2 regions of the Streptomyces sp. NPDC017993 genome follow, and region 2 is predicted to be linked to the other one. Evidence: riboswitches for the same ligand, from Rfam matches in the RefSeq annotation. Region 2 holds a riboswitch; the other holds the start of a gene.
The links. A riboswitch is a leader RNA that binds a small molecule or an ion and turns the genes downstream of it on or off. The one in region 2 is predicted to bind cobalamin.

Region 1 (3,976 bases), on a different contig from region 2:
TCACGCTCATTCTTCCTCGCTCGCCATGGCGTTGATCGCGGCGGCGGCCATGGCGCTGCCGCCACGCCGCCCGCGCACCACGATGTGATCCAGCTTCGACGGGTGGGCGATCAGCGCGTCCTTGGACTCGGCCGCGCCGATGAAGCCGACGGGTATGCCGATGACGGCGGCCGGGCGCGGCGCGCCCTCCTCGATCATCTCCAGCAGCCGGAACAGCGCGGTGGGCGCGTTGCCGACGGCCACCACCGCACCGTCCATCCGCTCCCGCCACAGCTCCATCGCGGCGGCGCTGCGGGTGGTGCCCATGCGGGCGGCGAGTTCGGGCACCGACGGGTCGGCGAGCGTGCAGAGCACGTCGTTGTCGGCCGGCAGCCGCTTGCGGGTGACGCCGCTGGCGACCATGTTGGCGTCGCACAGGATCGGCGCGCCGGCGCGTAGCGCGGCGCGGCCGTTCGCCACCACCTCGGGGGTGAAGGCCAGGTCGCGTACGAGGTCGACCATGCCGCAGGCGTGGATCATCCGGACCGCGACCTGGCTGACGTCGGCGGGCAGGGCCGCGAGGTCCGCCTCGGCGCGAATGGTGGCAAAGGACTGGCGGTAGATCGCCGCCCCGTCCTTCTCGTAGTCGAACACTGTGCCCTCGGGGTGGTGGGTCATCTGATGGGTCGTGCGGTCGGCGGTGCGGTGAGCTGTGCGGGGAGCTGCGGGGTCGGGTGCTGCGGTGGGTCGTGCGGTCATGGAGCTGCCGGAGGGGGCGCGGTGGCGCGGGAGACGGCCGCGGCGACGTCCTGGAGCCGGGCGCTGGTGGCGGCCGGCGGCGCGTCGTCGGCGGCGGCCAGCGGAATGGGCCGCCTGCCCTCCGGTCCCACGACGGACACCTCGTAGCCGTCCTCGGTCGCGAGGACGTCGACCCAGGTGCCGTGCGGATGGCCGCAGCGGCGTGCGCAGCCGGACCAGTGGACGGGGAGTCCCGGCGGGCCCGCGGGGGAGTCGGTGAGGACGGCGACGGCGTCGGCGCGGACATCGGAGAGCGACTTGGCGCAGCCGGGGCGGCCGGTGCAGGCGCCGGTCCGGTGCCAGGGGGAGGCGGGGTCGGTGAGGAGCCCGGCGTCCGCCAGCTCGCGCAGCCGGGTCGTGGCCGTGGCGGCCGACAGCCCGGGGACGATCACGCCGCGCCATGGGGTGACCCGCAGCGCGCCCGCCCCGTCGTCGGCCGCCACCGCGGTCAGCAGCCGCCACCGGTCGACGGTCAGCCGGCCCAGCGGCGCGAGGACCGACAGGGCGCAGGGGCCGGGGGAGCCGTCCGGCCCCGCGGGTCCTTCGACGATGCCGGGGACGGGGGCGTTCGTGTGGTCGGGAGCGGGGCGGGGCTCCGGCTCCGGGACGTACGCGGCCCGGATGCCCGCGGCCCGCAGCGCCTCCGCCGTACCGCGCGCGGTCAGGGTGTGCGTGGCGGGGAGTTCGCGGACCCGCCAGGCGCCGCTGCCGCTCGCCGCGGCGGCGGTGAGGAAGGCTTCGGCGGCGACGAGCGCGGCGCGCGGAACGTCCGGTCCGCCGATCCGCACGGCCGCCGGGTCGTCGCCGACATACAGCAGCGCACCGCCCTCGGCGGTGGCTTCCGCCACACTCTCCCGCGCTCCCCCGCACGGTTCTGCGACCAACCTCACATCACCACCGAGCGCCGTCACATCGCCCCTGCCGTCGTCCAGGACGAAGAGGAAACGGCCGGAGAGCGCCGTCGCGGACGCGCTCGCGCAGAGCAGGGCGTCCAGCCGGCGGGCCCACAACCGCACGTCAGCCGGGGTGCGCCGGTCCAGACCCGCGAGCGGCGAGGCCAGGATGTTGCGGACGCGCTCATGGCGTTCCGAGGGCAGCAGGCCCGCGTCGCGCAGCAGCTCCGCCAGCTCCTGGCCGCAGTCGTCCGCGAGGCCGCGCAGTTCCACGTTGCCGCGGGAGGTGAGGGAGAGGTGGCCGTCGCCGAGGCGCTCCGCGGCGTCGGCCAGCGCGGATGCCTGGCGGGCGGTCAAGTCGCCTGCGGGCAGGCGGACTCGCGCCAGGCTGCCGTCGTCGGCGGAGTGCAGCCGCAGCGTTCCCGGGCAGGCGTCACCGCGTTCCCGGAGGGGCGGTGCGGCCGCAGCGGGCCGGAGCGAGGGGGAGGGCGGCATGGCGGCGAGCATACCGACGTCGGGCAAGGGCGGACCGGGGGAGGCGGACCGGGGGCGGGGCCCGCGCGGGCGGGCCCGGAGGCGCTCTCCCCCGCCCGCCACGCAGCCCTTACTATGCAGGTCGGTGGGTCTGCTGATCCGCCGGACGCCAGCGACGGCGCCAAGGGAGGAAGCCCGGTGAGAATCCGGCGCGGTCCCGCCACTGTGAACCCGGTCCACGGGTGAGCCAGGAACTCCCGCCGTCCTCCTACCGCCCGGGGCGCGGACCCCGAGGAAGGCCTGACGCCGCATGCTGCAATCTTCCGGGGGGCGGCCCCCGCGCCTCCGCGCAACCACCGGGCCGCAGGGCGTGACCCGTGAGATCTCGCGAGGTGTATCCCTGTGATCCTGCTGCTGTCGACGTCCGACACCGACCTGCTGAGCGCCCGCGCCGCCGCCGGCCCCGTGCCGTACCGCCTCGCCAACCCCGCCCGCCTCGACCTCGACGAGCTGCCCGCGCTGCTGGAGGGCACCGACCTGGTCGTCGTCCGTCTGCTCGGCGGCATCCGCGCCTGGCAGGAGGGCCTGGACCTGCTGCTCGCGCAGGAGCGCCCGGTCGTCGTCCTCACCGGTGAACAGGCCCCCGACGCCCAGCTGATGGAGGCGTCCACGGTCCCGGTCGGTATCGCGGCCGAGTCGCACGCCTACCTCGCGCACGGCGGCCCCGCCAACCTCGACCAGCTCGCCCGTTTCCTGTCCGACACGGTGCTGCTGACCGGCCACGGCTTCGAGCCGCCGGAGCCCGCCCCCAGCTGGGGACAGCTGGAGCGGCCGGACGCCCGTACGGACATCGAAGGACCGCTGGTGGCGGTGCTCTACTACCGCGCCCACCACATGAGCGGCAACACCGGCTTCGTCGACGCGCTCTGCGGTCAGATCGAGCAGGCAGGCGGCCGCCCGCTGCCGCTGTTCGTCGCCTCGCTGCGCGCGCCCGAGCCGGAACTGATCGACGCCCTGCGGCCGGTCGACGCGATCGTCACCACCGTCCTGGCCGCCGGTGGCACCAAGCCCGCCGAGGCATCGGCCGGTGGCGACGACGAGTCCTGGGACGCCGGCGCGCTCGCCGCCCTGGACGTACCGATCCTCCAGGCCCTGTGCCTGACCGGGTCGCGGGCCGCCTGGGAGGAGAACGACGAGGGGCTGTCCCCGCTGGACGCCGCCTCCCAGATCGCCGTCCCCGAGTTCGACGGCCGGCTGATCACCGTCCCGTTCTCCTTCAAGGAGGTCGACGAGGACGGGCTGCCCGTCTACGTCGCCGACCTCGAGCGGGCCGCCCGGGTCGCCGGCATCGCCGTGCGCCACGCCCGCCTGCGCCACATCCCCGCCGCCGACAAGCGCCTCGCGCTGGTGCTGTCCGCGTACCCCACCAAGCACTCCCGCATCGGCAACGCCGTCGGCCTGGACACCCCGGCCAGCGCCGTCGCCCTGCTGCGCCGACTGCAGGCGGACGGCTACGACTTCGGCGGCGAAGAGGTCCCCGGCCTGGTCTCCGGCGACGGAGACGAGCTGATCTACGCCCTGATCGAGGCCGGCGGCCACGACCAGGAGTGGCTCACCGAGGAGCAGCTCGCCCGCAACCCCGTCCGCATCCCCGCCGCCGACTACAAGCGCTGGTACGCCACGCTGCCGCAGGAACTGCGCGAGTCGGTGGAGGAGCACTGGGGCCCGCCGCCCGGTGAGATGTTCCTCGACCGCTCCCGCAACCCCGAGGGCGACATCGTCCTCGCCGCCCTGCGCCGCGGCAATCTGCTGATCCTCATCCAGCCGCCGCG
Region 2 (3,976 bases):
TCTATCTACCCGCCAACAAGGCGTATCTGCTGCACCGCGTCGAGGAGGAACAGCGCCCCCTGCTGCTGTCCGCGAGCAGCTCCGCCCTCAACGCCGGTATCGCGCTGGGCCCGCTCGCCGCCGCGCCCTTCGTCCTCAGCGCCTCCATGGGACTCTTCACCGCGGTCACCGTGCTGTTCGCGGCCGTCACCGCGGGGCACGCCCTGCTGCCCGTGGAACACCCCGAACGCGGGCCGGAAGAAACGGAAGACGGCGACGGCGCCGACCGACCGCCCCCACACGGGGAAGGCCGGGACCAGGCACGTGACAGCCGGGACAGTGCACGCGCCGGACTGCCGGTCCTGCCGTTCGCGATCACCGTGCTGAGCGTGTACGTCTTCATGTTCTTCCAGCACTACCTCGCGGTCTACGCCGTGCCCCGGACCTCGACGGTGTTCTACGGCCTGGTCCTGGCCGTCTACGCCGCGCTGCTCGTGGTCGCGCAGCCGCTGCTGTCCGACTGGATCGCCCGCCTGCCCTACACCCGCGCCCTGCTCCTGGGCTTCGCCGCGCTGGCCCTCGGCATGGGCACCCTCGCCGTCGGCTCTCCCACCACCATCCTGGCCGGAGCCCTGCTCATCTGCCTCGGCGAGATCGTCCTCTTCCTCAAGAACGATCTCGAAGCCCTGGCCCGGTCCCCCCGCCCACCCGCCGTCGTCTTCGGCCGTCAGCGGCTGGCAGCCGGAATCGGCGCGTTCGTCAGCGGCATCGCGGGAGGAGAGGGCTACGCGCTGGCCGAGCGGACCGGCCATCCCGGCCTCTTCTGGACAGCCGTCGCCGTGCAGTGCGCACTACTGCCTCCGCTGCTGCTCCGCTTCCTGCGCCGCCGACACCCCTGCACAACAGCCAACTCGGACCACCCGGCCGCGGCGCCGACGCATTGAACCTGCGCCATGGCCTTCAGTCGAGAGCACGGGGCCAGGGAGCTCGGGGCCGGTCATGCGCGCGTCTTCTTGTCGTTGAGGACGCATTCGCCGCATGTCCCCATGCCCGGAACGCGGTAATAGAGGCAGCAGTTGTGGCGGCGGTACTCGAGGGGGCTGACGGTGAACACGCCCGCGCTCGCGAGTGGCTCCCGCGTCAGCAGGGCACTCGCGAGCGGGACGGGCGAACACGGGGCGTCGGGGACGCGAGCCAGCAGCGTCTGCAGGGCGCCGACGAGCGCCGATGCCGCGTTGCCCCGCAAAGCGTGCGGGGACACCCCGGTAGCGCGTCGTACGGCGTCGCCCAACGGCAGCAGATTGCGCACGACGACGGTCCGGTGGAGCACGTCGGGCGCGTCATCCCCCGGGGCTTCCCCTGGTTCGGGCAGCCACAGCTCGATGGGGCCGGTCTCGGGGGCCCGCCACCACAGCCGCTCGGGCGCCAGGTCGGGTACCCGGCCGGTCAGCGCGGTGGTGGCCAGGGCGACGGACCACAGACGGGCGGCCGTGCCGATGTGCAGGGTGGAGGCGGCCACCCTGGCCTGGTCGGTCCCCAGCCGCCGCCCTAGGGCGCGTACGTACCGATCCAGGGCGTCGTGGTCGGTGTAGAGGTCGGTCAGGGGACGGAAGCGTTCGGCGTCGCCTCGTGGTCCGCAGGAGATGGCGAAGTACGGTCCGACGGTGGAGACTTCGGCCAAATCCTCGGCGGTCACCACGTGCGTACCGGCCGGTTCGGTGCGCGGAACGAGGCGTAGTGGACGATGTCCTCGGCGCCGCGGGAAGCGCCGGTCCCCCTCGACGCGGACCGGGCAAACGACCTGCGCTTCTTCGCCCCCACCGCGGGCCGGCCGCCCCCTCCCCACGAAGGAACGCAGGCCGTACACCAGCCGAGGCACGCACGCGAGCACACGAATGCCACCATCCTCTCTCGGGGAGATCCGCCCCGGTTTGCCGAGGTACGACGGCGTGAGTCTCCTGACTCGGGTGCGACGCCGCCCCCGCCGCCGGCCCCACAAGAAGGCCGTGGCGGTGGCAAGTTGGCTCCCCCCTCACAGTGGCGGTACCGTGCCGGATTCTCACCGGCTCCTCGTTCCGCCGTCGCGGGTCGGACGGCAGCATCCCAGAAAACCCCGCGCCACGCACCAGAGCCGTACCGGCCATGGGGGACCTCGTCCGAGGCACCCTGTCGCAACGCGGCAAGCGGCTCTACGTCCTGCGCGACGGTGAAGTCACCGCCTCAGGCCCGCCGGGCGAGGGCTCGCTCCGAAGCTGCCGGCCGTCGTGTACGGGGTGGCGGGCGAGGTCACCGCCCACCCTCGCACGGGCGCACCGCAGGTGATGCTCCTCCCGGGGGGATCCGCTCGACCGGCTGTGGCGAGGGCGGGTGGCTTGCGACGATGCTTGACGATCCGGTTCTGGTCAGCGGCCCTCTGGGGGAAGAGCTAAGAGCGGCACAGGCGCAGATTCACGATGCGCTCCGGATGGGGGAACGGGCCGACGAGAGGATCGCCTGGGATCTGAAGGACGATGGCGGTACCCAAAGGAACGCCTTCAACGTCCGGGTACATATGGGGCGGAGGCTCAGCCCCAAGGAGATGCTGCGTCAGTACCAGGTCACTGACGATCCGGAAGGCATGACCACGTACTTCGGGGAGGACGTCACTCAGGGCGAGGCAGACATCCTTTCCGAACTCAGCGCCGGCGAGAAGCTCGACTTCATGGAAATCAGGGACCAGGCATGGGAACAGTGCCAGGCACGGTTCCCCGACGACGAGCAAGACGGGCACATGGACGCCTTCCGGCACACGTACTGGAATTCGCTGATGGCGCAGCGGTACGGCGTGGACTGGGCAGAGCGCTACGGATCGGCGCACGAGCGGATGTCGGGTAATCCGTCGGACCGTGAGGCGATGGATCTGCACAACAACGAGCTGGGGCGCCGCATTGCCGTGGAGAACCCGACGGCCACTCCGGCCCAGCTCGCCGAAAAAGTGCAGGTAGCGGTGCAACAGGGGAGGACCGTGGTGATCGACCGGGAGGGAAGCCTGAAGCGGAAAGTGACTGCCGTGCTGGTCGCGGTCGTCACGCTGGGCGCCGTCTGGTACGTGTTCCGAGAGCCGGCGGTGGTGAGCACCACGGACAAAGCCCTCCAGAAAAAGGTGGATAGGGCAATCAAGGGCCATCCACTGCCCCTGGCGAAAATGACCGGCTTCGCATGGGACCGGCTTCAGGTGTTCGCGCACGACACCAGCGATGGCGACATCTCCGATGCGGTGGGCGACCGCGTCGAGTGGGAGACCGCCACGACGTCGTATTCGGGGCCCTCCCTGTGGGTGTTCAGCAAGGACGGCGAGGCGGTGCGGGCTATGCAGATGGACACCAAGGTGCCTGCCGAAAAGCCGAGTTGGTCGACGAGGGTGCAGGTCTCCGGGGGGCCGTACCGCAATGTCCTGCATTTCATGGAGTGACCGCCCCGCGCGGTGAAATGTGCGCGGGGAACGCCGCCCGGACTAGGCCCCGTACCGACTCCGCGAAGGTTGCGGAGGGCTCCGTGCCGCCCACCGGTCCCCGCGCGTCCTCCAGGACGAAGCGGCCGCTGTCACGCCCTGGGGTGACAGCGGCCGCTTCGTCCTGGAGGACTCCGGTGCCCCGTGACTCCGAACGAAATGAACGCAAGGGTGACTGGCAACCCCTGCTGCTGCATAGTCACCAGCACTGCCGCGGATTTGAGCTGAGCGGAACCTCGACCAAGGAGTGCGACAGGCTCGTGTGACCGAAGTTCTGGTCGGCAGGCTGCCGCTGACGAGAGGACGCCGGCTGCCGACGGTCACGCGGGCGCCTTCGGCGGGACACAGACGTACGGGACCGGCCCGGCGGCGGACGAGGGGACTCTCCGGAGTCCGGCTTCGGACTGCCCGGCGGTAGACAACAGCACCACAGGAAAAGCAGAGGAAGTCACTCATGGCAACGGCGCCTAGCGTCTCGTATTCGATGACGGTGCGACTGGAAGTTCC

Region 1: it holds a riboswitch for cobalamin, as region 2 does, so the genes downstream of both, cobN (cobaltochelatase subunit CobN) here and ACH4FH_RS29440 ((2Fe-2S)-binding protein) in region 2, are expected to answer to the same signal.

What each region holds. Positions count from the first base shown of each region.
Region 1 covers NZ_JBIRGO010000002.1:391,315-395,290, forward strand. Annotated here, with positions in the region: gene ACH4FH_RS04765 (precorrin-2 C(20)-methyltransferase) at 1-10, opposite strand, end outside; gene ACH4FH_RS04770 (precorrin-8X methylmutase) at 7-657, opposite strand; gene cobG (precorrin-3B synthase) at 735-2,165, opposite strand; cobalamin riboswitch at 2,290-2,422, shown strand; gene cobN (cobaltochelatase subunit CobN) at 2,547-3,976, shown strand, end outside.
Region 2 covers NZ_JBIRGO010000019.1:42-4,017, reverse strand. Annotated here, with positions in the region: gene ACH4FH_RS29445 (MFS transporter) at 1-923, shown strand, start outside; gene ACH4FH_RS29440 ((2Fe-2S)-binding protein) at 977-1,675, opposite strand; cobalamin riboswitch at 1,910-2,092, opposite strand; gene ACH4FH_RS29435 (DUF6973 domain-containing protein) at 2,360-3,430, shown strand.